DNA from 3 places in the Agarivorans albus genome. Region 2 is predicted to be linked to each of the others. Evidence: predicted binding sites of a transcription regulator. Region 2 holds the regulator's gene; each other region holds the start of a gene.
What was found. Region 2 encodes NrdR, which represses ribonucleotide reductase genes. Its sites were predicted from a motif close to AAACACNANATNTNGTGTTT; they were not measured.

Region 1 (10,207 bases), 370 kb from region 2:
GAGAAACTTCATTTACTCGAGTACGCACCAAGGTGCCACCGTTAGTAATTAGCATCATTTCTTGCGCTTCGGTTACCTGAACCGCACCAACCACTAGGCCGTTACGCTCGCTCACCTTAATAGAAACAACACCTTTAGTTGCACGGCTCTTAGCTGGGTACTCATCAAGCTTGGTACGCTTACCGTAACCATTTTCTGTAGCGGTAAGAATATCACCGTCACCGGTTGGCACAATCAACGATACCACTTTCTGGCCAGCATCAAGTGAAATACCACGAACACCAGCAGCGGTACGACCCATTGGACGCAATGCCAATAGCTCTTCGCCAGTTTCTGGGTCCAGCTTCACCGCGCCAGTTTCACTATCACGTTGCTTCTCGTTAAAGCGAACCACTTTACCTGCATCAGAGAACAGCATGATTTCGTTATTACCGTTGGTAATATCTACGCCAATTAGCTTGTCATCATCATTAAGGTTAATAGCACGAATACCACTTGATAACGGACGTTTAAATGCTGTTAGCGGAGTTTTCTTAACGGTACCGTTAGCGGTAGCAAACAAGATGAACTTGTCTTCTTCGTACTCACGTACTGGCAAGATAGCGGTGATGCGCTCATCTTCGGTTAACGGAAGTAAGTTAACAATTGGCTTACCACGTGCTTGGCGACTCGCCAGCGGCAGCTGGTAAACCTTCATCCAGTAAACTTTACCTACCGTTGAGAAACACAGTACGGTGTCGTGAGTATTGGCAACCAGCAATTTCTCGATGAAATCTTCATTCTTCATCTTAGTTGCTGCTTTACCTTTACCACCACGGCGCTGAGATTCGTACTCAGTCAATGGTTGGTACTTAACGTAGCCTTCGTGAGATAGGGTTACTACCACGTCTTCTTCGTTAATTAAGTCTTCTAGAGAAATATCAGCACTGTTGGCAGAAATCTCGGTGCGACGCTCATCACCAAACTGCTCACGCACTTCGATAAGTTCGTCACGAATTACTTCCATCAAACGCTCAGGGCTATTTAAGATGTGCAGTAATTCGGCGATAAGTTCCAACAGGTCTTTGTATTCGCCAATGATTTTTTCATGTTCTAGACCGGTTAACTTGTGTAAACGTAAGTCTAGAATTGCTTGAGCTTGAATTGGTGTGATGAAGTATTGGCCATCACGAATACCAAATTCAGCTTCTAACCAATCTGGGCGAGCCGCGTCATCACCAGCACGCTCTAACATTGCTGATACTGCGCCTAAATCCCAACCTTTAGCCACTAATGCAGCTTTTGCTTCAGCAGGCGTTGGTGAGGTTTTGATTAGCTCAATAATCTCATCGATATTAGCTAGCGCAATGGCTAAGCCTTCAAGGATGTGGGCGCGATCGCGCGCTTTGCGCAATTCAAATACGGTTCGACGTGTAACTACTTCGCGGCGGTGGCGAATGAAACACTCGATCATTTCTTGCAGGTTGAATATCTTAGGCTGGCCGTTATCCAAGGCCACCATATTCATACCAAAAGATACCTGCATTTGCGTTTGTGAATACAAGTTGTTTAGTACAACTTCGCCCACAGCATCACGCTTAAGCTCAACCACAATACGCATACCGTCTTTATCAGACTCATCACGTAGAGCAGAAATACCTTCTAGCTTTTTATCTTTAACCAGCTCGGCCATCTTCTCGATTAAGCGAGCTTTGTTCACCTGGTAAGGGATTTCGTGAACAATAATGGTTTCTTTACCATTTTTCTCGGTAACTACTTCGGCTTTAGCACGAATAGAAACTTTGCCACGACCAGTGCGGTAAGCTTGAATAACACCAGCACGGCCGTTAATGATACCGGCAGTAGGGAAATCTGGCGCTGGAATAAATTCCATCAGCTCATCAATAGTGATGTCTGGGTTTTCAATCATTGCCAAACAACCGTTAACCACTTCGGTTAAGTTGTGTGGTGGAATGTTGGTCGCCATACCTACCGCAATACCAGAAGAACCATTAACCAATAGGTTAGGAACTCGAGTTGGCAGTACTTCAGGGATTTGCTCTGTACCATCGTAGTTAGGTACGAAGTCTACGGTTTCTTTTTCTAAGTCGGCCAGTAAAGAGTGGGCTAACTTATCCATACGGATTTCGGTATAACGCATGGCCGCCGCAGAATCGCCGTCCACCGAACCAAAGTTACCTTGACCGTCTACCAACATGTAACGCAGCGAAAATGGCTGCGCCATGCGAACAATCGTATCGTAAACAGCACTATCACCATGTGGGTGATATTTACCAATTACGTCACCTACCACACGGGCAGATTTTTTATAGGGTTTATTCCAGTCGTTACCCAAAACATTCATTGCGTAAAGCACCCGGCGATGTACTGGTTTTAAACCATCACGTACATCTGGCAAGGCGCGCCCCACAATAACGCTCATGGCGTAATCAAGATATGAGCTCTTTAGCTCATCCTCAATATTGACCGGCGTAATCTCTTTTGCAAGATCGCTCATAGACGACAAAATCCTTCGTTTTTATTGCTTTTTACAATTACTCAGCGTAATCGCAAACTTTACCATAAAATAACGGCCTTAACAGGCTTGATGTCGCTCTTTTCAGTTAGAAAAATGAAAAAACTCAAGAATTGAACAAAAGCTAGTGACTGCAATGAACAAGTTCTTATAATGCCTACAAATACTGACGTGGATTGACAAGTTTATGGAACACCCTCAAAGCAACGAAAATGTTGACCATCAAGAAATTGCACATTTTGCAGGCTTAGCCTCACGTTGGTGGGATAAACAAGGGGAATTCAAAACCCTTCACCAAATCAATCCACTGCGTTTAGATTATATTGAGCGCGGCGCGGCAGGCTTATTTGGCAAAAAAGTACTCGATGTGGGCTGCGGTGGCGGCATTTTAGCCGAAAGCATGGCGGTTCGTGGTGCAGACGTTACTGCTATTGATATGGGCAAAGAACAAATTGAAGTTGCCAAGCTACATGCTTTAGAAACCGGTAGCCAACTTAACTACTTACAAACCACTGCAGAAGCGCATGCCGAAGCCCATCAAGCGCACTACGATGTAGTAACCTGCATGGAGATGATAGAGCACGTACCGGACCCAGGCTCAGTGATTGCGGCTTGTGCCAGCATGGTTAAACCGGGCGGTAAAGTATTTGTCTCTACTATTAACCGAACGCCAAAAGCCTACCTTTATATGATTCTGGCTGCCGAGAAGTTACTAAAAATTGTTCCCGATGGCACTCACCAGCATGACAAATTCATTCGCCCGTCCGAGCTACTAGCATGGGCCGACCAAAGCAACTTACGTAGTGAAGCCATTAGTGGTGTGCAATTTACCCCTATTATTGAAAGCTTTCGCTTAAGTCGAAACGTAGATGTTAACTACATGGTGCAACTAGCTAAACCGGAGCAATAATGAATAAGCAAGCGGCGGTATTGTTCGACCTTGATGGTACCTTACTTGATACTGCACCAGACTTAGGCGCTGCTGCTAACTATGTGCTTGAACAACACCAACAAGCGCCGCTCAGCTTAGCCCAAGCGCGCCAGCTTAGCTCTCACGGCGCTATCGGTTTGCTAAAAGCAGGCTTTGGCAGCACTTGGGAGCAGCAGCCCCAAGCTGAATTACGCCAACAATTGCTTGACTACTATGAGCAAAACATCTGCCAAGGCACCGACTTTTTTCCCGGTATTAAACAAACATTACAATGGCTTAACCAACACCAGATTCCTTGGGGAGTTATTACCAATAAACCCGAGGGTTTAAGTAAGCAGTTACTTCGCTTCTTCCCCGAGTTTGAACAGTCTGGCGTATTGGTTGGCGGCGATACACTGCCACTGCGTAAGCCCGATCCTGCCCCAATGCTATTGGCTTGCCAAATCATAAAGGTTAAGCCAGAGAACTGCTTATATGTGGGCGATGCTGAACGCGATATTCAGGCGGGCAATAATACCAATATGACTACCCTATTGGCCCTTTGGGGTTATCTCTCTAAAGAAGACAAAGTTGAGCAATGGGCTGCAAATATTCACTGCCAAAAAAGTGAACAGCTCGAACAAACAATAATCGACTGGCTGGGCGATTTGTAAGCAAGTTCAAGTTTTATAAAAATAAATTTTTTGAGTAAAATTTTACGAAAAAAAACTTGCATTAATGCAAGCTTAGTCAGCTTATATAGATAGCTAGTTAGTAACTACTAACATAGCCGAGTTATTTGCAAGTTATACACAATATCTTCAACTTTGCCAAGACTTGCGAAAAAGCCAAAACCTCATTATCTTGTATCCATAAAATTTGAAAACACTATATCTAGTGGCTAAGGAAAAATAGCAGTACTAGATCAGCAGTAGCGAAATTAGGATAACAGGGCCTCCCCTTCATGAATAAAGATCTTCTGATAACCAAACGCAGCGGTAAACAAGAAGCGATCAACTTAGACAAGATTCACCGAGTGATAACTTGGGCCGCTAAAGGCCTTAAAAATGTCTCGGTATCGCAGGTAGAACTTAAGTCTCATATCCAGTTCTACGATGGCATGGCCACTAAAGATATTCATGAAACCATAATTAAGGCTGCGGCAGATTTAATCTCTCAAGAAACGCCAGATTACCAATTTTTGGCGGCGCGTTTAGCAGTATTCCATTTACGCAAAAAAGCCTATGGTCAATTTGAACCACCTAAGCTTTACGACCACGTAGTAAAACAGTGTGAAGCTGGCCGCTACGACATGCATTTGCTTAAAGACTACAGCCCTGAAGAATTTGCCCAAATGGACGACTTTATCGACCATTGGCGCGACATGGACTTCTCATACGGGGCAGTTAAGCAACTTGAAGGGAAATACCTAGTACAAAACCGTGTTACTGGTGAGATTTTCGAGAGTGCCCAGTTCTTGTATATTTTGGTAGCAGCCTGTTTATTTGCTCACTACGACAAGTCGGTTCGCCTTGATTACATTCGTCGCTTCTATGATGCGACGTCTAAATTTAAGATCTCTTTACCTACGCCAATCATGTCGGGGGTACGTACCCCAACTCGCCAGTTTAGCTCTTGTGTATTGATTGAGTGTGGCGACAGCTTAGAATCAATTAATGCCACTGCTTCTTCAATCGTAACTTACGTTTCTCAACGTGCAGGTATTGGTATTAACGCAGGTCGTATTCGCGCCCTAGGCAGTGAAATTCGCGGTGGTGAAGCCTTCCACACTGGTTGTATTCCGTTTTATAAGTATTTCCAAACAGCAGTTAAATGTTGTTCTCAAGGCGGCGTTCGCGGCGGTGCAGCCACTATTTTCTACCCGTTTTGGCACTTAGAAGTAGAATCACTCTTAGTACTTAAAAACAACCGTGGTGTAGACGATAACCGAGTTCGTCACATGGACTACGGTGTGCAGCTTAACAAGCTGATGTACCAACGCTTGGTAAAAGGTGAAAACATCACCCTATTCTCGCCAAGTGATGCACCAGGGCTTTACGATGCCTTCTTTGAAGATCAAGACAAGTTTGAAAGCTTGTATGTGAAATACGAGCAAGACCCAAGCATCCGTAAAGAGCAAATTAAGGCTGTTGACCTATTCTCGTTGCTAATGCAAGAGCGCGCCTCAACGGGTCGTATCTACATTCAAAACGTAGACCACTGTAATACTCACAGCCCATTTGACCCAGCACAAGCACCGGTTCGCCAATCTAACCTATGTTTAGAAATTGCCTTACCAACTAAGCCGCTACAACACGTACATGATGAAAATGGCGAAATTGCCCTTTGTACACTTTCGGCCTTTAACTTAGGCGCTATTGAAGACTTAAATGAGTTAGAAGAGCTGTCTGACCTTGCTGTTCGTGCTCTAGATAGCCTGCTAGATTATCAAGACTACCCTATCAAAGCCGCTAAGAAGGGCTCTGATGGCCGTCGTACCTTAGGGATAGGTGTTATCAACTACGCCTACTACCTAGCTAAAAATGGCACTAAGTACAGCGATGGCAGTGCCAACAACCTGACTCACCGCACCTTTGAAGCGATTCAATACTGGTTGCTTAAGGCCTCTATGCGCTTAGCCAAAGAGCAAGGCGCTTGCCCAATGTTTAACGAGACGACCTACTCGAAAGGTGTATTGCCTATCGATACTTACAAACAGTCGTTAGACAAGCTTAGCGATGAGCCTTTGCATTACGACTGGGAAGAGCTACGTGAAGAGATTGTGACTCACGGCTTACGTAACTCAACGCTTTCTGCCTTAATGCCGTCAGAGACTTCTAGCCAGATTTCAAATGCCACTAACGGTATTGAGCCACCTCGCGGTTTTATTAGCGTTAAAGCCAGTAAAGACGGTATTTTGAAACAAGTTGTGCCAGAGTTTGAAGCACTTAAAGACAACTACGAATTACTGTGGGACATTCCTAGTAACGAAGGTTACTTGCAGCTAGTTGGCCTAATGCAGAAGTTTGTTGACCAAAGTATCTCGGCCAACACTAACTACGACCCAAGCCGTTATGAAGGTAACCGCGTTCCAATGAAAGCATTAATTGCCGACTTGCTAACCGCCTACAAATATGGGGTTAAAACGCTGTACTACCATAACACCCGCGACGGTGCTAGCGACCAACAAGACGACCTGAAGCCAGAGCCAGAAGATGATGATTGCGCTGGCGGAGCATGTAAGATTTAAGCCAAGTTTACGCGCTAAAGCGCATTAAGAAATTTTTAGGAAAAATGTAGATGAGCTACTCAATTTTTACTCAAAATGCCAACGATGCTACCAAAGAACCCATGTTCTTTGGTCAGCCTGTAAACGTGGCCCGATATGACCAACAACGTCATGAGATTTTTGAAAAACTAATCGAAAAACAACTGTCTTTCTTCTGGCGACCAGAAGAAGTAGACGTAAGCCGTGACCGTATTGACTACAACAAGCTGCCGGCTCACGAACAGCATATTTTTATTAGTAACCTTAAGTACCAAACACTGCTTGATAGTATTCAAGGCCGCTCGCCTAACGTGGCGTTGTTACCATTAGTTAGTTTGCCAGAGTTAGAAACCTGGATTGAAACTTGGGCCTTTAGTGAAACCATTCACTCTCGCTCATACACCCACATTATCCGTAATGTAATGGGCAATCCAGGTGAAGTATTTGATGACATCATGGAAAATGAAGAGATCATCAAACGCGCTAACGACATTGCCGGCTACTACGACGATCTGATTCAAGCCACCTCTATTTACCACCTGCATGGTGAAGGAGAGCATGAGGTTGATGGTGTTGTTCATGACATCACTGTGCGAGAGCTTAAGAAAAAGTTATACCTTTGCTTAATGTCGGTAAACGTACTTGAAGCGATTCGCTTCTACGTAAGCTTTGCCTGTTCATTTGCCTTTGCAGAGCGCGAGTTAATGGAAGGTAACGCCAAAATCATCAAGCTAATTGCCCGTGACGAAGCACTGCATTTAACCGGTACTCAGCACATGATTAACCTAATGCGCGAAGGCAAAGACGATCCAGAAATGGCCGAAATTGCTGCCGAGTGTGAAGTAGACGCATGGCGCATGTTTACCGATGCCGCAGAGCAAGAAAAAGAATGGGCAAAATACCTGTTCAAAGATGGCTCGATGATTGGGTTAAATGAAGACATTCTATGCCAATACGTTGAATACATTACCAATACCCGCATGCAAGCAGTTGGTTTGTTACCTTGCTTTGAAGATCGCAGCAATCCTATCCCTTGGATTAACTCTTGGTTGGTATCAGACAACGTGCAAGTGGCACCACAAGAAGCAGAGATCAGCTCTTACTTAGTAGGGCAAATTGACTCTAGTATTGATATCGACGACTTCGAGGACTTTGAGCTGTAATGTCTCAAAAAGAAGGCCGCGTTATTGCAGGCGGAATAGAAGTGGTGGTTGATAGCCACCACAAAAGCATCTTAGAAGCGTATGAACAAGCTGGCTTTACGCCGGAGTATCATTGCCGCGAAGGTGTATGCGGCGCCTGCAGAACCACCCTAGTAAAAGGCGAAGTGGAATATAGCCACACGCCTTTAGCTAACATTCCTAAAGGGCAAATTCTTAGCTGTTGTAGCAAGCCCAAAGGCATTGTTGAGTTAGCCGAACAACCTCCGTTCAAGCGCCAAATTGCCTAAAAGTAGTCCTTACATTGCTCCTTAACTACGCGATGTATGGACTATACTTTCAATAATCTCTTTAGTTTTTCGGCAACTAACAGATAACTTAACTATCTGTGTTTTTCTTTGTCTTGTGAGGCCAACATGATCATTCGGCGTCAACCCTTAATAGCAATTAGTAGCAGCTTGTTGCTGCTTACCGCTGTGTTGATTGGCTGGAAGGTATTGAATCCGCCTGCGATTGGTGAAAACGCGATATGTCGCGCGGCTATCGCGACTCACTTTATGCAGCGCCAACTAGGACAAATTCAAGCACTACCCGACTACCCGCATCAATATGTCAGTGCCAGCCATTTAGGAGATGTTCCTAAATCAGTGGGCTGCCAAATTAGCGGCCAACTCATCAGCATTAGCGAGCAACAACATGCGATAGCCAATTTGTACTTTGAGCAAAAACGTAATCAGATTGCGATTATTGTGCCGCGACCAGCAGCACCTAGCCGAGTTAGGCTATTTACCCGAGAGCAACTCACCTTTCACAAAGTACGGTTAGCTAAGCACGATTTAGCTACTGGCATTCATGAGATGTATGGTGAAGGTTTTGATACCAACCAAATTATTCAGCAAACTGTGGCGCTGCTTAAAGCCAACCATATCTGCGGCCAACTAGAACGCCAACAAAACTTAAGGTTATCACCGGTACCGGTAAACGATAGCTACATGAAACAAGCAAGTATACTTACGCCTTATCTCATAAATATGGTGCAACGCTCGCCGCTTAATGTTGAAGAAATGCTTAAAACCAAACAACAAATTGCTGGCTTAGAACAGGGCTTCCAACAAAATACTCAAAGCTTGGTACAGTGGTTACAACAAACCGAAAGCAATACACCAATAGATAAACGCCTATTAGATTATCATTTGCGCGACTTACGCCGTGCCAATCCGCGCTTATATTTGCCAAGTAACTGCTTGCAGGCTTACATTCACTCAGCGGAGCTAACCCAAACCCTATAAGTGTTAACAAATGTGTCTTAGCGCATGTTGTATTCGAGCATATTCGTTATACACTAGGGCTAATACTTTTGAGAGAGGATACATGCACGATGGTAACTGATAGTGAAGGTTACATTCAGTTAATTGGATTTTTAACAGATAACTTAGCGCTGTTTGAGCATACTCAAGCTCAGCAAAATCCCTTAACTATTTGCGACTATGTCTCTGAGCAACTATCAGAAAGCGTGATGTTGGTTTGTCGTCAACATGAGCATTTAGACAGTGAACACCGCTTTACCGTGATTCGCGAGATAGACGCAATCGTTAACGACTTAGAACAAGTTCTCTCTGGAGTGTGGATGTCTAGTCCTACCCAACAGCAACAGCAATTCATTGATGAGTTTGTTGGCTTAATCAAAAACATGTTTGATAACCAACTAATCGCTGTAGACCCTATTTAGTCGTCGGTTATTTATCACCGATAGCTTTAATACCATCGAGATGACTAAAGCAATGCTCGCGGGCAATATCTAAAAACGCTTCGATATAGGCGCTGTCCTGATGGCTTTCATGGCGCGCCGCATACAGGTTTTGCCACAGTTTCCCATCCCCTAGCTCACGCGTCACAATGTAGCCTTTGTTTACATATTCAGTTAATGCCCAATTTGGCAATACAGCTACCCCGCGGCCACTGGCTACCAACTGCATCATCATAATCGTCATATCCACTTTACGTACCGCTAAGGGTTCAACGCCGGCTGGGTCTAAAAACAGATTAAACAGATCTAAACGATGAGTATCTACTGGGTAAGAAATGAGCACTTGATTGGCAAAATCTTCTGCCTCTATTACCGGCTTGTCTACCAAAGGATGATTAGGGCTTAAAGCAAGGGTCGGCTGATAAGAGAACAGTGGCGAAAATACAATGCCTTCACTAGGTTGAGGGTCTGAAGTAATAACTAAATCTAACTGACCTTGGGCAAGTTCTGGTAAAGGTTCAAAACTAAATCCGCTGCTAAAATCTAACTCAACATCTGGCCATAAGCCTCGGTAATTATCGATAGCAGGCATCAACCAGTTAAAGCA
Region 2 (10,207 bases):
TTAAGTATATTTATTTTAGCGACACGCCATAGAAGTGGTGACCACCTAATGGATCAATCTTAAAGCCTTGAACTTCTTTACGAACTGGCTTGTAAGCCACTGAGTGAGCAATTGTTACCCACGGAGCTTGTTCTTTAAAGATTAACTGTGCTTCTTCGTACAGTGGTGCACGTTCAGCTTGAACAGAAATCTGTTTAGCTTTAGTGATTACGTCGTTAAATGGCTTATGACACCACATAGCACGGTTACCACCACCAACAGCATCACAGCCTAGTAATACGCTTAGGAAGTTATCTGGGTCACCATTATCACCGGTCCAACCAAGTAACACGGTATCGTGCTCACCTTGCTTAGAACGCTTAAGGTATTCACCCCATTCGTAGCTAACGATTTCAGCTTGTACGCCTACTTTTGCCCAGTCAGCTTGAATCACTTCCGCCATACGACGTGCGTTAGGGTTGTAAGGACGCTGTACTGGCATTGCCCAAATGTTAGTCTTAAGATCGGTCACACCCGCTTCGGCCAATAAAGCTTTTGCTTTAACCGGATCGTAAGGGTAATCAACGGTATCTTCGTTGTAAGACCACATTGTTGGTGGGATTGGGTTTTTAGCAATTTTACCGCTACCCTGGAATACCGCATCAATAATCGCTTGCTTGTTAACCGCTAGGCTAAGAGCTTGGCGAACTTTAACGTTATCAAATGGTGGTTTTTGGGTATTAAATGCCAAGTAACCTACGTTTAAGCCTTCTTGGCTCATTAGGTTGATGTCAGCATCTTTTTGCATTTGCTCAACATCAGCCGGGTTTGGATAAGGCATTACGTGACACTCGCCAGCTTTAAGCTTGGCGTAACGTACTGATGCATCTGGTGTAATAGAGAATACCAAACGGTCAATCTTAGGCGCGCCTTGCCAGTAATCTGCATTACCTACGTAGCGAATAATTGAGTCTTTTTGGTATTGTACTTTTTGGAAAGGACCAGTACCCACAGGGTCTAAGTCTAGTTTCTCAGGTGTACCAGCAGCTAACATCGCATCAGCTTGCTCAGCAGAGAAGATAGATGCAAAGTCCATCGCCATGTTTGCAATAAACGGAGCTTCAGGCTTGCTTAGTACAAACTTAACCGTGTAATCGTCAACTTTAACGATCTCTTTAACCAAGTCGTTCATACCCATACCGCTGTAGTACTCGTAAGAACCACCCGATACTTTATGGTAAGGATGCTCAGGGTCATCTTGGCGTTCAAAGGTGAACACTACGTCGTCAGCATTAAATTCGCGAGAAGGTTTGAAACCTTTTTTCTGACTGTGAAATTTTACGCCTTTGCGTAAATGAAAGGTGTACTCTAGGCCATCTTCAGAAACATCCCAAGATTCTGCCAACCCTGGAACAACATTGGTTGTACCTACTTCAAATTCAACCAAACGGTTAAAGATGGTCTTAGAAGACGCATCAAAAGTGGTTCCTGCTGTATATAAACTTGGGTTAAAACCTTCTGGACTGCCTTCTGAACAGAAGACAAATGTTTGCGCTTGAACGCCCACAGCTACCGCACTAGCTACAAGTGCAAGTGACAGCTTCGCCAATCCTTTCTTCATTATGATTCTCCGTGTGACATCTTGTCATGTATGCAACCGTTATGGCTGCATTTCCGGTGTGTTTGCGAATAGACTAATAATTATTGTTCTTGATAAATCTAGACCCTGCACTAGCAAATGTCGCTATTCAAACAACAATTGTGAACTGAGCAAGACTTAATCAAGCCTGATCCGCTTTTTGCCCGTAATAAATTAGTATTTTTATCTGCCACTGTAAATAGCATAAACAGGATTTTATAATCCAAAAATCACAGAAGGCAGTGATAGTGATTAAGGATTCGATATAATGTCATATTTATGCAATAAAGAATAAGCTTATGCAAGGTTTGCATAAGCAGAATTAACTAAATTTAGGGGAGAACAAATTTGGCAAGCAGAGAGAATGCTCTGTTAAGCGAGGACAAACAGCACAACTTGCAAAGAAATAGCAGCAAACACACCGGCTAATACGTCATCTATCATTATACCAAAGCCACCGTGCACTTTTTTGTCCAAAATTTTGATGGGCCAAGGCTTCAAAACATCAAAAAAGCGAAAAAGTATAAAGCCGAGTAGCACATTAAGGGGAGATAGCGGCACCATGAACATGGTAATCCAGTAGCCAACAAACTCATCCCACACAATCGCCCCATGATCATGTACCCCCATCGCATCACTCGCTTTTTGACAACACCAAACACCAAAAACAAAGCTTACTAGTAGTACTGCCACGTAGGCCCAAACAGGTAATGGCGCTAGCAGTAAATACAAAGGAATGGCAGCTAAGGTACCAAAAGTACCCGGTGCTTTGGGGGCTAAGCCACTACCTAAACCAAGTGCGCATAAGTGTAGAGGGTTCCGTAAGCTTAATTTGGCTAAAGCTTTATCCATTGCAGTTCTCGCTACTCGCTAGGATTAGTTGAAGTGATCCCACCCAGTGGGTTCGATTTGATAAGGTTTATCTTGATATTTTAGCTTTATCTCGCCATGGCCAGGCGCTAACTGCCCGATACAAGTAAACTGTATTCCACTGAAAGATAAAGAAGTATCGACTGAGCCTTTATTAGATTCAGGCACAGTAAAGCATAGCTCGTAATCCTCGCCACCATTTAGTGCTAAGGCAATGCTTTGATCTACACCAACGGCTTCATTCATGGTCTCTGAAAGTGGCAGGCTGTCTAGGTTTAGTACCGCCGAGCAATGGCTTTTTCTGAGGATATGCTGTAAATCGTTGTATAGGCCATCTGAAATATCAATGGTTGCAGAGGCTATATCACGCAAGCCATAGCCAGCAAGCACCCGAGGTTGCGGGTAATAGTGCTGTTTTAAGCTTAGCTCTAACTGTTGAGGGTTTAAGCTGATTTTGTCTTGAAGATGCGCTAGCGCAAGACCAGAGTCACCAATATTGCCAGTAACATATACCCAGTCACCAGGCTTGGCTCCGTCTCTGCGCAAGGCTTTTCCTTCAGGTACTACGCCGTGAACCGTCACGGTAATACTTAAGGGACCTTTAGTGGTGTCACCACCAATTAAGGCAACATTGAAGTATTCAGCTAAGTCATAAAAGCCTTTGCTGAACTGGGCTAACCACGCTTCGTCAATTTCCGGCAAGGTGATCGCTAAGGTCACCCAACGCGGCTCTGCCCCCATGGCTGCCATGTCGCTTAAATTAACGGCAAGCGCTTTATGGCCAAGCGCGCGAGGTGGGATATCTGAGAAAAAATGTACGCCTTCTACCAAGGTGTCGGTAGAAATAGCAATTTGGTTATTCTCGGGAACAGTTACCAGCGCTGCATCATCACCTACACCCAGTAATACATCGGGGCGTGAAGCACTGCGCTGGAAGAACTTTTCGATGATATCAAATTCACCCAAAGGAGGCTGAGAAGACATGCAACTAAGACTTAAACTGCTGTAAACGTAGTACTTTATCTAGCACGCCATTAACAAACTTGTGGCTATCTTCAGCGGCAAATGACTTAGCTAATTCAATCGCTTCGTTAATTACAACTTTAGGTGGCACATCGCTCACCATTAATAGCTCGTAAACACCAATCAACAAAATTGCGTGTTCAACAATATCTAATTCTTCTAACTTACGAGAAAGCGAAGAGCTCATCGCTTCATCTAACTTTTCGCTGTTTGCTACTACGCCAGTCAGCAGAGTAGAAAAATAAGGAACATCGGCCTTACTCATGTCTTGTTCGGTTAGGAACTGATGTTCGATGTTAGCAACGCTGTCCTTGGTCACCTGCCATTGATAAATTGCTTGAGTAGCAAATTGCCTAGCTTTACGACGTGCAGCTGGTTTCACAGAGAATTCCTCAAATTAAACTTCTATCTGATCAACTAAGTTGATCATTTCCAAAGCGCTTAGGGCAGCTTCGGTACCTTTATTACCCATTTTAGTGCCAGCGCGTTCAATCGCTTGCTCGATAGACTCAGTAGTAAGCACGCCAAAAGTTACTGGAATATCAAATTCCATCATAACTTGAGCTAAACCTTTGTGGCATTCGTTAGCCACTAATTCAAAGTGGTAAGTGCCACCACGAATTACTGTACCTAAAGCAATAATAGCATCGTACTTTTTGCTTGCTGCAATGCGTTTAGCAGCCAGTGGGATCTCTACTGCGCCCGGTACACGAACAACTGTAATGTTGTCATCGCTAATACCACCTTGACGAGTTAGCGTATCCACAGCGCCAGATAACAAGCTCTCGTTAATAAAGCTGTTAAAACGAGCGATAACAATAGCCACTTTAGCGTTTGGTGTAGCTAAATTTGCTTCAATTACTTTCATACTTAATTCTGCCTTTTCTTTGAGTCCATCAAAAAAATCGCGCTATTCTAGCACAACTAATCTGCTAGGCCCTTAATAAAATAATTTCTCACTAAAACTCAGATTATTCTTGGTCGATATACTCAACCACTTCCAAACCGAAGCCAGATAATGCGTGATAACGCTTAGGTGAACTTAACAAGCGCATTTTACTTACACCCAAATCAGCTAAAATTTGCGAGCCCACTCCCACAGTACGTGAAGCACTGTGCGCTTGTTTCTGGGCTGGAGTCTCACCGCGATCTTGCAGAGCAAAGGCTTTAACTTGGTCAATCAAATTATCGGCCTTATCATCGGTACTAAGTAGCACCAGAACGCCATTTTCTTGAGCAATTTTTTCTAGCGCTTTATCCAGCGGCCAGCTCATCTTTCCAGCCCGGTCACTGCCTAATAAATCACTAAAAGTATTGTGTAAGTGCACACGTACCAGCGTGGCCTCATCTTCTTTTATCTCACCAGCTTGCATAACAAAGTGGACTTTTTCATCGATGGTATCGCGGTAGGTAATCAGCTTGAAATCACCGTGGCGGCTAGGCATTTTACATTCTGCTACTCGCTCAATAGTGGTTTCGTTGTTATTACGGTATTCGATGAGATCGGCGATAGTGCCCATCTTTAACCCATGTTCTTTACAGAACACCTCAAGATCAGGGCGACGCGCCATAGTGCCATCTTGATTAAGGATCTCAACAATCACAGCTGCAGGTTCTCGACCAGCTAACCTTGCCAAATCAGTTCCTGCTTCAGTATGTCCAGCGCGAGTAAGTACCCCACCTTCTTGCGCCATTAGCGGGAAGATATGGCCAGGCATAACAATGTCACTAGGCTTAGCATCACGGGCAACGGCTGCTTGCACAGTGCGTGAGCGATCTGCTGCAGAAATTCCGGTAGTCACGCCTTGCGATGCTTCAATAGATACCGTGAAATTAGTAGCAAACTGCTCGGTATTAACATCTACCATCAGTGGCAACTTTAGTTGCTGACAGCGCTGTTTAGTCATGGGTAAACAAATCAATCCACGCCCATAGGTAGCCATAAAGTTGATGGCCTCTGGTGTTACCATATCAGCTGCCATGATGAGATCGCCTTCATTCTCTCGATCTTCATCATCCATTAGCACCACCATTTTTCCATGGCGTAAATCTTCAATAATTTCTTCGATACTGCTTAGTGACATAGCAAAACCTTTCTTACCTTTGGGGATAGTATTTATTGTTATTAGCGCATCTTGATTGGGCGAGCTATTTCATAAAGCCGTGCTGCGCCAAAAATGCAGTATTTATTTTTGAATCGTTAGTGTTCTCATCAGCATAGCCGATTAAACGCTCCACATAGCGAGCGATAACATCAACTTCTAAGTTAATTTTTTGCCCAGGCGACCAAGCACCAATGGTTGTTTGCTCGGCGGTATGGGGAATAATCGTTAAACGTAGCTGTTGCTGCTGTACTTCGTTCACCGTTAAGCTAATGCCATCTACGGTTACGGAGCCTTTATGGGCTATGTAACGCGCCAGATCATTAGGAACCTTTAGCCAAATATTAATCGCACGTGCGCTGGGGCTAATGCTTACTACCTCTGCTAAGCCATCAACATGACCACTGACAATATGACCACCAAAGCGATTAGTCGCGAGCATGGCTTTTTCAAGGTTAACCTTGTCACCTTGTTTGCATTTAGCTAGTGAAGTTAAACTTAACGTTTCGGTAGATACATCGGCGCAAAAGTGCTCATTGCTGAAGTCGACCACGGTTAAACATATACCATTTACCGCGATGCTATCGCCAAGTCTTACATCCGACATATCTAAACCAGCACTGGCGATGTTTAATCGTACGTCACCACTGCGTTTTTCAATGCGAGAAATCTTGCCTAGGGCTTCAATTATTCCAGTAAACATTAATGTGTGCCCTGTGCTTGCGGGATCCAGATAGTTTTAATGTCGGGGCCAATTCGGCGAGTTTCAAGGCATTGCCAAGAATTTAACGCACTCATCGACTGATATCCCTCAAACCCCACTAAACTGTGAGCATCGGCTCCCATCAATAAACCGGCTTGGTAACAGATAAGCTGATCAACCAAGTTAGCTTGAATCAGGGCTGCAGCAAAATTAGCTCCTGCTTCAACCCAAATATCATTTACTTCTGCTTCAGCTAGCTCCTGCATTAATTGCGGCAAAAAATTTGGCGTGTCTTCAATCACCAGCTGTTTTGCGGCTGGCAGTTGCGTTTGTGATTGATGGCCGGCCAGCCAGAAAGACTCACTATTCTTAAAAATATTAAGGTCTTGAGCTGCTTCTGCTAAGCGTTGTTTACGGTCAATAATCACCCGCAATGGCTGGCGCAGCAGTGTTTCATCAAGTTGCTCAGCAAGGCTACCGAGCTCATTAAATCTCACGTTTAAGCTGGCATTATCGCGAATAACCGTAGTAGCGGTGGATAAAATAGCATGGCTAGCGGCCCGTTCTCGTTGCACGTCGCTGCGAGAATGAGCCGAGGTGATCCACTTGCTTTCGCCATTGGCTAAGGCTATTTTAGCATCGATAGAACCAGCAAGTTTCAAGCGAACAAAAGGACGTTTACGCTCAACGCGGCTCAAAAATCCGGGGTTAAGCGCACGCGCTGAATGCTCCATTAGACCGGTACGAACTTTAATGCCAGCCTCTTCAAGTCGCTTAATCCCGCGCCCAGCAACCTGTGGGTTAGGGTCAACCATGGCAATCACTACTTCGGCCACTTGTTGTTCTACTAACATTGTGGCGCAAGCTGGCGTTCTACCTACATGGCTGCAGGGCTCAAGAGTGACATAACAGCTTGCCCCCTTTAGGCTAAAACCACGTTGCTTGGCATCCGCCGCGGCATTCACTTCGGCGTGCCCTTCACCGGCTTTACGGTGATAACCTTCACCAATAATCTGACCATCTTTTACCAACACGCAGCCCACATTAGGATTGGGTGCCGTGGTATATTTTCCGCGCTTGGCAAGCGCAATGGCCTTTGCCATACACTGGCAATCTTGAACGCTAAAACTCACTTACTTTTCCAACTTAGCAATTTCGTCACTAAATTCTTTGATATCTTCAAAAGAGTGATAAACCGAAGCAAAACGCACGTAGGCCACTTTATCTAGGCCAATCAACTGTTCCATAACAATCTTGCCAATGAATTTTGTAGCAACTTCACGCTCGCCAGTCGCCCGCAGCTGCGACTTAATTTTGTTTACCGCTTGCTCTACTTGGTCAACGCTTACTGGGCGTTTTTCCAACGCACGCATCATACCAGCACGCATTTTCTCTTCGTTAAAAGGCTCTCTAATGCCATTGCCTTTAATCACTCGCGGCATTACCAACTCGGCCACTTCAAAAGAAGTGAAGCGCTCATGGCATTCTAAGCATTCACGACGCCTTCTTACTTGGTGGCCATCGGCAACCAAACGCGAGTCAATAACCTTAGTTTCATGAGCAGAACAAAATGGACAATGCATGGGCGATCCCTTATTCGAGTATCCGGCAATTTTATCTGCTAAACCGTCAGAGGTACAGGTTAGCTAAAGCGTAACTATCGAAAATGCCCACAATTCCTTTATTTGGGTAAGGTCTTATCTAAAGAGAATGGTGCTAACTTAGTAAAGGAAGAAAAAATGAGAATTAGCTCTCAGTTTAATCACTGAGCCAAATACTTACTGTTTAGCCCTTAGCTTGTTAAGAGTCTGATTAGATTAAAATTAAGCTTGTTATATAAGCAAATAGCGCTTGCGTAGTAACCAATTACTACCGCTTAGCTTACCGCTCAAGTTAGGCTGCACTAGAAATGTAAACAACTTGTTAAGGAAAGCGTCATGGCGAAGATACTGATTATTGCAGGTGATTTTGTTGAAGATTATGAGTTAATGGTGCCATTTCAGGCACTGCAAATGGTAGGTCACGAAGTTATCGCAACTTGCCCAGAGAAATGCATTGGCGAACAAATTAAAACCGCCATCCATGACTTTGAAGGCGATCAAACCTATACCGAAAGACCGGGGCACAACTTCACTCTCAACGGCAATTTTGCTGACATCGATACCGAGGAGTTTGACGCGCTATTATTGCCCGGCGGACGGGCCCCGGAATACTTACGCTTAAATGCTAAGGTATTAGAAATAATTCAAGCCTTTGCCGCTAAACAACAGCCGATAGCGGCAATATGCCATGGCGCACAGCTATTAACAGCGGCAGGTATTGCCTCTGGCAGACACATTTCTGCCTACCCAGCTTGTGCGCCTGAAGTGACAGCTGCTGGCGGCGACTATGCAGATATTGCCGTTGACCAAGCCCTTACCGATGGGAACTTGGTCACCGCACCAGCTTGGCCTGCTCACCCGCAATGGCTAGCGCAATTCAATAAGCTATTGGCTTAATACTAAATTGAAACGGCAAAAGTTGATTTTGTATACCATGATTAGACTTCGGTTTGATCATGGTGGGATTGCCAATGTGTGAAATTTATTCTGGCGCCGAAGCGGAATTGTTTGAATTGAAGTCTCGGTCGGTGCGTTTAGATGGCGTAGTAACCAGTATTCGTTTGGAAGCAATATTTTGGCAGCTACTGGAGCAAATAGCCGATGAGGCTAACCTTAGTTTGGCGGGCTTTTTAACACAAATTTACCATGAGGTATTACAACGAGAAGAAAAGGTAGGTAATTTTACATCTTTACTTAGAGTGGCCTGTACTACTCACCTTAATCAAGGCAAGCGCTTAACACTCACTAATCCTTCGCTTAAACAAGCGGAATCAGGCAATTCCATTGCCAAGGGATATCTTTAATCTGCAAACATTAAGAAATGATGAACAACATAAAGCTGCCCCAAATTACAAACTGCATAATCATTAATCGTTTTGCACTAGCCACAGGATTCATGTCCATGGTGATTCTCTCTCTTCTGCAATTACCCTTTAGCGCTGGTAATTTGACTTATCAATTAGGTCTTAAAAACTGAGCAATTTCAGTACCAACTGTCTAATTCTCAGGCTAAAACCCAGCCTATCCCTCCTTGGTTTGTGTTCCTATTCACATTTAGTCTTAATAATCCGTAGTTTTACTAACAAACAAATACAAAAAAGGAGGCATAAAGCCTCCTTTCTTTTATCTCGTCAATCCCTGACGTTTACATGCTTACTTAAGCGTAGACCGGGAAACGCTGGCAAAGTTCTAACACTTGGCCTTTAACGCGCTCAATTACCGCTTCGTCTTGTAAATTATCTAATACATCACAAATCCAACCAGCTAACTCTTTAGAAGCAGCTACATCTAAGCCACGACGCGTAATTGCTGGAGTACCAATACGTAAACCACTGGTTACGAATGGAGAACGCGGATCGTTTGGAACCGAGTTTTTATTTACTGTGATGTTTGCACGGCCTAGTGCCGCGTCGGCATCTTTACCAGTAATGTCTTTGTCGATGAGATCAACCAAGAACAAGTGATTTTCTGTACCGTTAGACACAATCTTATAACCGCGCTCTTGCAGTACAGCAACCATAGCTTTGGCATTATCTAATACGTTTTGTTGGTATTGCTTGAACTCTGGCTCCATCGCTTCTTTGAACGCTACCGCTTTTGCAGCAATAACATGCATCAAAGGACCGCCTTGACCACCTGGGAATACTGCAGAGTTAAGCTTCTTCTCTACTTCTTCGTTGGCACGTGCCAAAATCAAACCACCACGTGGGCCAGCTAGTGTTTTGTGAGTAGTAGTTGTTACTACATCTGCAACTGGCACTGGGTTTGGATACAAGCCAGCTGCCACTAA
Region 3 (10,207 bases), 1.1 Mb from region 2:
GCGCGATAGCCGCTGCTACTGCGGGGTTTGCGCTAGGCTTAGACTCGTTTATCGATTCACTGTTATCAGTCTGCTTTTTAGCTTTAGCACGCGCGATGGCCGCAGCGACTGCCGGGTTAGCGCTGGCTTTACTCTCGTTGGCTTCTTTTTGGGCTCTTCGCTCAGCTTTGCGAGCTTCTCTAGCAGCTATGGCCGCTTGATTATCTGGTACCCATTCACCAGTTTCGTCTTGTTTTGCTGCTGGACTGGCGGCTTGCTTGTTTTTGACTCTTGCTAAGGCCGCTGCGACAGGATCAGGTTTATTTTGCTTAGCGTTGTCTTCTGTTTGAGCTTGTCTACGCAAAGCGGCTTGTTGGTGTTTCGCTTTACGTTCTAATTTGTCTTTTTCTAAACGAGCTTGGCGTGCATCGAAGCGTTGTTTGGCTATGTCGGCTTCTTTTTGTGCAATATCTTCGCTGCGTATTTTAGCTTTTGCTGTTCGGTAGTGTTGTACCAAAGAGATTTCGCTTGGACAAACAAAGGCGCAGGCTCCGCATTCGATGCAATCCATTATATTAAAATCGCGCGCTTTGTTTAGTTCATCCCCTTTGGCGTACCAATACAACTGCTGAGGTAATAAGCCCATTGGGCAGGCTTGAGCACATTCACCGCAACGTATACACGGTGATTCATTTTCAGCTGCCATCGGATTGTTAACAATCAGACAGTTAGTTGTTTTTACCACCGGTGCTTGGTTGCTGGGGAGCATGAAGCCCATCATCGAACCGCCCATAATGGTTGGCGCGTTAGGCTCACCCTGTAGTTTTTTGTTGATCACATCGCTTACTGCTGTGCCAATCGGCACCCAGTAATTGCTAGGACTGGTGACTAAATCACCGGCAAGGGTGACAACTCTAGAAATTAGCGGTTCGCCTAGCGTTACAGCTTGATACACGGCGTAAGCTGTGCCGACATTTTGCACTAGCATGCCTAGGTCAATAGGTAGCTGGTTAGCTTTAACTTCTTTTCCAGTAAGCACTTGGATAAGTTGCTTTTCACCACCAGAGGGATATTTGGTAGGGATGCTTCGAATGATGATATCTTGATTGCCAACCGCTTCTAACGCTTTAATGGCTTTGGGTTTGTCATCTTCGACGGCAACTATGGTAAGCGCTGGTTTGAGTACTTTTTGCAGTAAGGCCACACCACCGATAATCTCAGCCGCATAGTTCTGCATTAAACAATCGTCGGCCGAAATATAGGGCTCGCATTCTGCGCCATTTATAATCAGTACGTCTAAAGGTTTATGCGGAGTAATCTTTAAAGCAGTAGGGAAGCCAGCGCCCCCCATACCGGAAATACCCGATAAATGAACGCGTTGGCAAATCGCTTCTGGAGTTAATTCTTCATCAGTCAGAGGGCTTGGCCATTGCGCGTCTTGTTGCGCTTTGTCTACGCGAATAACGACACTTAATTCAGGAATGGCTGAAGCATGCGCAGAAACTCTTGGTTCAATCGCGATGATTTCACCGGAAAGGGACGCATGAACTGGTGGCGCTTGAAAGAACTGAGATTCAGTTAAGGCTTGTCCACGTAATACTTTATCACCTACTTTTACGAGTAGTTTGCCTGCACTGCCAATATGCTGTTGGACAGGTATGCTTAACTCGTTAGGCAAGTTGATTAGTTCAGGCTTACCACAGTTGATATCCTGCTTATTGGTTTCTGGGTGGACACCACCTTTGTAGTTCCAAGTAAAACCTTGTTTAATTTTGTCTAACCACGCCACCATCTATTTTTGTTCCTCGATGATTGCGACATCTATTTGGTTCAATTTCCAATCCCAGTTTTTGGTTGTTGTTGGTATTGGGCGCATTTCAATACAATCGGTTGGGCAGGGCGCCACACATAGCTCGCACCCGGTACATTCTTTAGTAATAACCGTATGCATATGTTTATTTGCGCCCATAATGGCATCTACAGGGCAAGCTTGAATGCATTTGGTACAACCGATACACGCATCTTCTACGATGTAGGCTACTTTCTTACGGTCATCTTCTTTTACGGCTGACTCATCCAGAGGGATCGCTTCAACGCCTAGCAATTCTGCTAGTTTTACTACAGTCTCTTCGCCGCCTGGTGGGCATTTGTTTATTGCTTCGCCGTTGGCTATGGCTTCAGCGTAGGGCCGACAACCAGGATGACCACATTGTCCGCACTGTGTTTGAGGTAGCAGTGCTTCCACTTGATCGGCAATGGGGTTGCCTTCAACTTTATATTTGATGGCCGCATAACCCAGTATTCCACCAAATACCAAGGCTAGAAGGGTGATTGCAATAAGTGCTTCTAACATCTAAACATACTACTTAATTAATCCAGTGAAACCTACAAAGGCTAAAGACATAAGCCCAGCTGTGATCATGGCGATCGCCGCGCCTTTAAAAGGTAGCGGGATATCTGCTACCACAAGGCGTTCACGCATTGCTGAGAACAGAATCAACACTAGCGAGAAGCCAGCTGCTGCTCCAAAACCATAGATAATTGATTCAAATAGATCATGCTGCTCATTAATGTTTAGTAGCGCCACACCTAATACTGCACAGTTAGAGGTGATAAGCGGTAGGTAAATGCCTAATACACGGTGAAGTGCGGGGCTGGCTTTTTGCACAAACATCTCGGTGAACTGAACCACAACGGCAATAACCAAAATAAAACTCATGGTGCGCAGATAAACAATATCTAGTGGCAACAATATGTATTGTTCTACTAAATAGGAGCTCATTGACGCAAGGGTAAGCACAAAAGTGGTTGCTAAGGCCATGCCGATGGCGGTTTCTACTTTGCTGGACACACCCATAAATGGGCATAAACCCAAGAACTTAACCAGCACAAAATTGTTAACCAGTACGGTACTGATTAATAACAACAAATATTCAGTCATTTAAATAAGATGCAGCGGAACGAGCCGCTATTATCCTTGTTTGTGGTGCGTATAACAACCGTGACTTCAATGTGGAAAAGGCGCTAAAAATTTGCTGTGAGTTGTGAATCATTTTTGAGCGGTTAAATTTACTTTTTACCCTTCGGTTGATCTCGATCATTTGTATTTGCTTTATCCTTAAAATCTCTCGACTACTATATCTAGTGGGATCTAAAATCCTTAACCACAATATATGGATAACCATCACATTGGATGCTTTTTTGAGCGTTTCTTTGTTAGAAGCCTTTAGTGGCGCGGGTTCCACAGTTTTTTATTTAATGAGTGAGTGAAATTGGAGCGTAAATCGTGAAAACAGTCGTGATAAAACGAGACGGAAGCCGTGTACCTTACGACGCAAAGCGGATTGTTGATGCAGTGCTAAAAGCAGCTGAAGCTTTAGGTGTTAAGGACAACCTAGTTGCATTGCAAATTGCCCAACAAGTAACAGAACAGTTTTTGAACTTACCTGAAGTAGATATCAACGATATTCAATCGTCTGTTGAAAACTACTTAATGGAAAGTGATAACAAGACTTTAGCACGTGCTTACATTGAATATCGTCACGACCGCGACGTTGCTCGCGAAAAGCGCAGCGTGTTAAATGCTGAGATCCGTGGTTTGGTTGAACAAAGCAATGCCGCGTTACTTAACGAAAATGCGAATAAAGACAGTAAGGTCATTCCTACTCAACGCGATTTGTTAGCGGGCATTGTTGCAAAACACTACGCTAAAACTCATTTGCTTCCGCGAGATGTAGTAAAAGCTCACGAAACCGGCGAAATTCACTTTCACGATTTAGATTACGCACCATTTTTCCCAATGTTTAACTGCATGCTAATCGACTTAGAAGGCATGTTAACCGGCGGATTTAAAATGGGTAACGCTGAAATTGAAACCCCAAAATCAATTTCAACAGCAACTGCAGTAACAGCCCAGATCATCGCTCAAGTAGCGAGCCATATTTATGGTGGAACGACGATTAACCGCATCGACGAGATTCTTTCGCCTTACGTCACCAAAAGCCATGAAAAACACTTAGCTACTGCTAAAAAATGGCAAATAGCCGACGCCGAAGCTTACGCTAAAGCACAAACCGAAAAAGAATGTCATGATGCATTCCAGTCTTTAGAGTATGAAGTAAATACTCTACACACTGCGAATGGGCAAACACCATTTGTTACCTTTGGTTTTGGCTTAGGCTCTTGCTGGGCCTCGCGACTAATTCAGCGTTCAATCCTAGAGAACCGTATTGCCGGATTAGGTAAAAATGCTAAAACGGCCGTATTCCCTAAGCTGGTATTTGCCATTAAAGACGGCTTAAACCATAAAAAAGAAGATCCAAGTTACGATATTAAGCAGTTAGCTTTGGAATGTGCGTCAAAACGCATGTACCCAGATATTTTAAACTACGACAAAGTTGTTGAAGTAACGGGCTCGTTTAAAACCCCTATGGGTTGTCGTAGTTTCTTAGGTCACTACCAAGAAGAAGGTAAAGACATTCACGATGGTCGTAATAACCTTGGTGTAGTGAGCTTGAATTTACCCCGCATTGCTATTGAAGCTAAAGGTGATGAACAACGTTTCTTCGAACTACTTGAACAACGTTTAAGTGTTGCCAAACATGGTTTAGATAGCCGCATCTCTCGCCTTAAAGGTGTTAAAGCCAAAGTTGCCCCAATCTTGTACATGGAAGGCGCTTGTGGCGTTCGGTTAAATGCCGAAGATGATGTATCTAAAATCTTCGAAAATGGTCGTGCGTCAATTTCTTTAGGTTACATCGGTTTGCATGAGACTGTGAACGCGCTATACGGAAACAGTGAACACGTTTACGACAATAAACAGTTACAACAAAAAGCTATCGGTATTGTTACTGCATTAAAACAAGCTACTTTACGTTGGGAAAAAGAAAGTGGTTACGCCTTTAGTTTATACAGCACCCCAAGTGAAAACCTATGTGATCGCTTCTGCCGTTTAGACGCCAAAAAGTTTGGTGTAATCGAGGGCGTAACAGATAAAGGTTACTACACCAATAGTTTCCACTTAGATGTAGAAAAGAAGGTAAACCCCTTTGACAAAATAGATTTCGAACAGCCTTATCCTTCAGTAACTAGTGGCGGCTTTATTTGTTACGGTGAATACCCAAATATGCAGCACAATACTGAGGCCTTAGAGGATGTTTGGGATTATAGCTATAGTCGCGTTCCGTATTACGGTACAAATACGCCAATTGACGAATGTTACGAATGTGACTTCACTGGCGAGTTTAACTGCACCAGTAAAGGCTTTGAGTGTCCTTCTTGTGGTAATGCAGAATCCAGTAAGGTATCTGTTACTCGACGAGTATGTGGCTATTTAGGTAGCCCTGATGCACGACCATTTAACTATGGTAAGCAAGAAGAAGTTAAACGCCGAGTGAAACATCTGTAAATGAACTATTTGAGTTACCATTCGGTCGACGTAGTTAACGGGCAAGGTACGCGCTGTACCTTGTTTGTTGCTGGTTGCGAGCATCAATGTCGAGGTTGTTATAACCAGAAATCCTGGCGCTGTGATTCCGGCCACCCGTATACTGATGACTTAGAACAACAGATTATCAATGATTTGAACGATTCTAGGATTCGACGTAAAGGGCTTAGCTTGAGTGGTGGAGATCCACTACATCCAGATAACTTAGACGCTGTACAACGATTAGTTGAACGCGTTAGAAAAGAGTGCGCAGGCAAAGATATTTGGATGTGGACAGGCTATCAACTTAAAGAACTAAACCCGCAACAGCAGGCAATTGTTAAGCAAGTTGATACCTTAATTGACGGCAAATTTGAACAAGAGCTGGCCGACCCAAAATTACAATGGCGAGGCAGTAGTAACCAAATTATTCACTGCCAACCCCTTCAGTAGTTAAGCGATAAGCTCAGGACGCGAAATTAAGTAGCCCTGCAAGCTATCGACATACATAGATTCAAGTAGCTGTTTTTGCTCTAAGGTTTCAACACCTTGAGCAATTACTTGGCAACCTAAACGATGCGATACCTCTACCAGCATACTCACGAATTGCTGATTAGCTTTGTCACTTTCTAGTGCTTGCACTAAATCGCTACTTATCTTCACATAGTTAGGCTTGAGCTCTTTAAACAATTTAAAAGAGCCAATACCGTTACCAAAATCTGAAATTGCAGTGTGGCAACTGTTTCGGCGAAGTACTTCAAACAGCTTTCTGGCGTTGCTCAAATGCATATCCAAAATTTCTTCTTCTAGCTCAAAAACAACCCGAGATTTTAAATTAGGGTAGGTAAGTAGCTGTTGGGTTAGCCAAGAACAAAAATCTGGGTCAGTTAAGATAAGTTTACTTAGGTTTATCCCCCAGCGGTATTCAGCGTTTTGTCCAGAGATGGTATGCAAGATGTAGCCAATTGTTGCTTTTTCTAGCTCTAATATCATGCCCAGGCGTTGTGCCATTACCATGGTTGTTTCTGTAGGAAGCTGCTGGTTATTGTCACTCAAAAAACGAATGAATACTTCATGGTACGCCGGCATAGTGCGATGCAACGACTGGATGGCTTGTGAAGCTAGGCGGAAGTTATTTTTGTTAATAAGCGAGCTAATGGTTGAGTGCCATTGTAGTTCACTACTTTCTAATGTTTCGTCATCTTCGAGCACTATTTCCCAACCATTGGGAGATAGGCTTTGGGCAATAGCCAAGGCTGCATCAGCACGAGCAATCACTCGTTCAATGGAGTCACCACTTTTAAGCTCGGTTACGCCGGTATAGGCTGCGCTTTGCATTTGCTTACCGTTGCTGTACTCGTTTAGAGAGCTTTTTAGTGCCTGAGCGACTTGGCTAACTCTGCTGGCTGGGAATTTAGGCAATACCAGGGCAAACTCAGCTCCCAAAAGTCTAAACAAGCTGCTTGATGAATAATCTTTGCGATTAACATCGATGATCTTAGCGATATCTCTAATGTAGTCATCGCCAGCTTGGTGACCACGTGCTTTGTTGATTTCTTCAAGTTGCGAGGCTCTAACCAAAAACAAAACCGTATCTTTAGGTGTTGTCTTTAACATTTCCTGCATTTTTTGGCGGAACGAGTGTCGATTAAACTGGCCAGTTAATGGGTCTAGGGCAACTTGCTTCTCTAATTGTTGAATTGCATGTTTTTGTTGGCGGATTTGCTGAGTAAACTGCTGTTTCTGATCCTTAATTAACTCGCCAACTGCACCAAGCACCGGCTTTTCATCAACTAATCGATCGGCATTAACCAGCTTTTTGAGCTTACTTTTAACCCGAGACATAGCTCGTATATAAAGAAGGCTGGTTAACATGTAGCCCATTGCACAAAGCGCTGCGATGGTTAGATAGAGGCGTAAGTATCCGTCACTAACAAATTCAAATGAGGGCTTAAAGTTAACTTGGAACTTATCTACTGCAATGGTTTGCATTGATGTTTTACTAGGTTCGGCTAAGTCAACTAACCAGTGCTGCGGCGCACCAACCAATGCCAAAGTATTATCAACAGCTAACTGTGTAGAGATAAAACTAAGTTGGTGTTGATCACGTAAAGTTGCTAGATACTCTTGATTGAGCTGGTCAATTCTGGTCAATTGCAGAGAGAGCAGGGAGTTAATCTGCTGATTTTCACGGGCCAGATCAAGTTTAAACAACTGTACATGAACACCCACCAGCGCAATCCATAGCGCGATAAATAAAAAAGCATTTACAACAAAAAATGTTCTAAGGCCTTTCATATCCTACCTGTTTAATAAATCAGCGATCTCTAATAATGATACATGCAAACATTAGACTTATCTATCAGATGCTTAGGATTAAGTAATATATTTAGTGATTAACAAATATCGGAAAGGGTATAACAGGAAGTGATAAAAATGTGGCTCCCCAGGTTGGGCTTGAACCAACGACACATGGATTAACAGTCCACCGCTCTACCAACTGAGCTACTGGGGAATTATAAGGCTTACTAGATAAAAGGAGTGGCTCCCCAAGTTGGGCTTGAACCAACGACACATGGATTAACAGTCCACCGCTCTACCAACTGAGCTATTGGGGAATCGTAAGGTATATCTAGTTATATGATTGGCTCCCCAAGTTGGGCTTGAACCAACGACACATGGATTAACAGTCCACCGCTCTACCAACTGAGCTATTGGGGAATCATATAAGGTATTGACCTATTGTAATCAAGATTGGCTCCCCAAGTTGGGCTTGAACCAACGACACATGGATTAACAGTCCACCGCTCTACCAACTGAGCTATTGGGGAATCTTGATTTATCACTTAGCAAAGGAGATTTGGCTCCCCAAGTTGGGCTTGAACCAACGACACATGGATTAACAGTCCACCGCTCTACCAACTGAGCTATTGGGGAATCGCTTTGCTTAAGTGCGGGGCGCATAGTAATAATTGCCCCTATAAGTGTCAACTAATTCTACGTCAAAAATGACAATTTCTGTTTGTTTGCTCAACTTACATCCAGTTGTTGCAAACTACAGATCGAAACTTGTTCAGCTGGTATAAAAAATGCGCAGATAATTAATATTCATAAAAACACATTTCTTTATAGCTAAGCTTGATTGCCTAATAATTATGCACAATATGTAAAAGCCTTTGGTGCTGGTAGTTAGCGTGACTTATCCACTGATTTTGTGGATAACTGTGTGCATTAAAAGTCGCTTATGGGCTACAGCCCACTAGATACCTAGCACGAGCCTAAATTTGATCTACATCTGTTTTTCATTTAATCGCTATTATTCAATGACTTATTTAATTATTGGTGTAAAAGCTCAATTTTTGACCTACAAAAAAAGTAGTTGCTTTTACAAAAAAAGTGTTGTGCATTACTTTTCGTTACAATCTTCTTACTGTGCACAATTTAGGGTTATCTGCTATCGATTTTCTGTTTGCGATATTCTCTGCTAAACAACGCTAATTTTCTGTACAAGACTAATACGCCTTTTTGTTATCGCTAGGTTTTGCGTAGAATGGACCAATGATAAAACTTTCAGATGATTGGTAGTAGAGCAGTGAAAAAACCATTTGATCTAATATCGGAATACAAACCGGCAGGGGATCAGCCAACGGCTATATCAAGTCTAATAGAAGGCTTAGAAGATGGGCTTGCTCATCAAACGCTATTAGGGGTTACCGGTTCAGGTAAAACATTTACAGTAGCGAATGTTATCGCAGAGCAAAATAGACCAACCATAGTTTTAGCGCCAAACAAAACTTTAGCCGCTCAGCTTTATAGCGAAATGAAAGAGTTCTTCCCTAATAATGCGGTAGAGTTTTTTGTTTCTTACTATGACTACTATCAACCTGAAGCCTATGTGCCGACCACTGACACATTCATAGAGAAAGACGCATCAGTTAACTCTCACATCGAACAAATGCGGCTGTCTGCCACTAAGGCCTTATTAGAACGACGTGACGTGGTATTGGTAGCCTCGGTGTCGGCCATTTACGGTTTAGGTGATCCTCAGTCCTATTTACAAATGATGTTGCACCTAAGTGTTGGCGATATGATTGACCAACGCGCCATTCTTCGCCGACTGGCAGAGCTACAATATTCGCGTAATGATGCTGCCTTCCAGCGTTCTACCTTCAGGGTTCGCGGAGACGTGATTGACGTATTTCCAGCAGAGTCTGACAAAAATGCAGTAAGAATTGAATTGTTCGATGGCGAAGTAGAACGGCTCAGCAGCTTTGACCCACTAACTGGGGCTGAAGAGGCGGTAATGGCAAGGGTGACTATTTTCCCTAAGACCCACTATGTAACGCCGCGAGAAACCATTCTTAATGCCATCTCCTCAATTAAAGAAGAGTTAAACGAGCGCAAAAAACAGCTATTAGATGCTAACAAGTTAATAGAAGAGCAACGAATTTCTCAGCGTACATTGTTCGATATCGAAATGATGAACGAACTAGGGTATTGCTCGGGTATCGAAAACTATTCTCGTTACTTATCGACTCGCGCACCAGGCGAGCCACCACCAACATTATTAGATTATTTACCCGCCGACGGTATCCTCATTATCGACGAATCACACGTAACCGTGCCTCAAATTGGCGCAATGTATAAAGGTGACCGCTCGCGCAAAGAAAATTTGGTTAACTACGGATTCCGTTTACCTTCTGCGTTAGATAATCGACCTCTTAAGTTTGAAGAGTTTGAGCAAATAGCACCACAGACCATATTTGTATCAGCTACGCCAAGTAATTATGAGTTAGAAAAAAC

Region 1: the regulator NrdR is predicted to act here: its motif matches at 4,309-4,328, upstream of nrdA (class 1a ribonucleoside-diphosphate reductase subunit alpha).
Region 3: the regulator NrdR is predicted to act here: its motif matches at 3,110-3,129, upstream of nrdD (anaerobic ribonucleoside-triphosphate reductase).

Annotation. Positions count from the first base shown of each region.
Region 1 covers NZ_AP023032.1:3,022,889-3,033,095, forward strand. The annotation lists gene gyrA (DNA topoisomerase (ATP-hydrolyzing) subunit A) at 1-2,497, opposite strand, end outside; gene ubiG (bifunctional 2-polyprenyl-6-hydroxyphenol methylase/3-demethylubiquinol 3-O-methyltransferase UbiG) at 2,703-3,425, shown strand; gene K5620_RS13645 (HAD family hydrolase) at 3,425-4,099, shown strand; gene nrdA (class 1a ribonucleoside-diphosphate reductase subunit alpha) at 4,390-6,675, shown strand; gene nrdB (class Ia ribonucleoside-diphosphate reductase subunit beta) at 6,726-7,856, shown strand; gene yfaE (class I ribonucleotide reductase maintenance protein YfaE) at 7,856-8,143, shown strand; gene K5620_RS13665 (hypothetical protein) at 8,270-9,142, shown strand; gene K5620_RS13670 (DUF3802 family protein) at 9,232-9,582, shown strand; gene K5620_RS13675 (LysR substrate-binding domain-containing protein) at 9,590-10,207, opposite strand, start outside.
Region 2 covers NZ_AP023032.1:3,389,136-3,399,342, forward strand. The annotation lists gene K5620_RS15335 (ABC transporter substrate-binding protein) at 11-1,600, opposite strand; gene K5620_RS15340 (phosphatidylglycerophosphatase A family protein) at 1,991-2,470, opposite strand; gene thiL (thiamine-phosphate kinase) at 2,495-3,472, opposite strand; gene nusB (transcription antitermination factor NusB) at 3,477-3,893, opposite strand; gene ribH (6,7-dimethyl-8-ribityllumazine synthase) at 3,909-4,379, opposite strand; gene ribBA (bifunctional 3,4-dihydroxy-2-butanone-4-phosphate synthase/GTP cyclohydrolase II) at 4,483-5,595, opposite strand; gene K5620_RS15365 (riboflavin synthase) at 5,660-6,316, opposite strand; gene ribD (bifunctional diaminohydroxyphosphoribosylaminopyrimidine deaminase/5-amino-6-(5-phosphoribosylamino)uracil reductase RibD) at 6,316-7,449, opposite strand; gene nrdR (transcriptional regulator NrdR) at 7,450-7,899, opposite strand; gene K5620_RS15380 (DJ-1/PfpI family protein) at 8,254-8,814, shown strand; gene K5620_RS15385 (ribbon-helix-helix domain-containing protein) at 8,889-9,221, shown strand; gene glyA (serine hydroxymethyltransferase) at 9,575-10,207, opposite strand, start outside.
Region 3 covers NZ_AP023032.1:2,306,736-2,316,942, forward strand. The annotation lists gene rsxC (electron transport complex subunit RsxC) at 1-1,771, opposite strand, end outside; gene rsxB (electron transport complex subunit RsxB) at 1,772-2,332, opposite strand; gene rsxA (electron transport complex subunit RsxA) at 2,342-2,920, opposite strand; gene nrdD (anaerobic ribonucleoside-triphosphate reductase) at 3,266-5,386, shown strand; gene nrdG (anaerobic ribonucleoside-triphosphate reductase-activating protein) at 5,387-5,857, shown strand; gene K5620_RS10635 (EAL domain-containing protein) at 5,858-7,702, opposite strand; tRNA gene K5620_RS10640 (tRNA-Asn) at 7,844-7,919, opposite strand; tRNA gene K5620_RS10645 (tRNA-Asn) at 7,947-8,022, opposite strand; tRNA gene K5620_RS10650 (tRNA-Asn) at 8,050-8,125, opposite strand; tRNA gene K5620_RS10655 (tRNA-Asn) at 8,160-8,235, opposite strand; tRNA gene K5620_RS10660 (tRNA-Asn) at 8,266-8,341, opposite strand; gene uvrB (excinuclease ABC subunit UvrB) at 8,979-10,207, shown strand, end outside.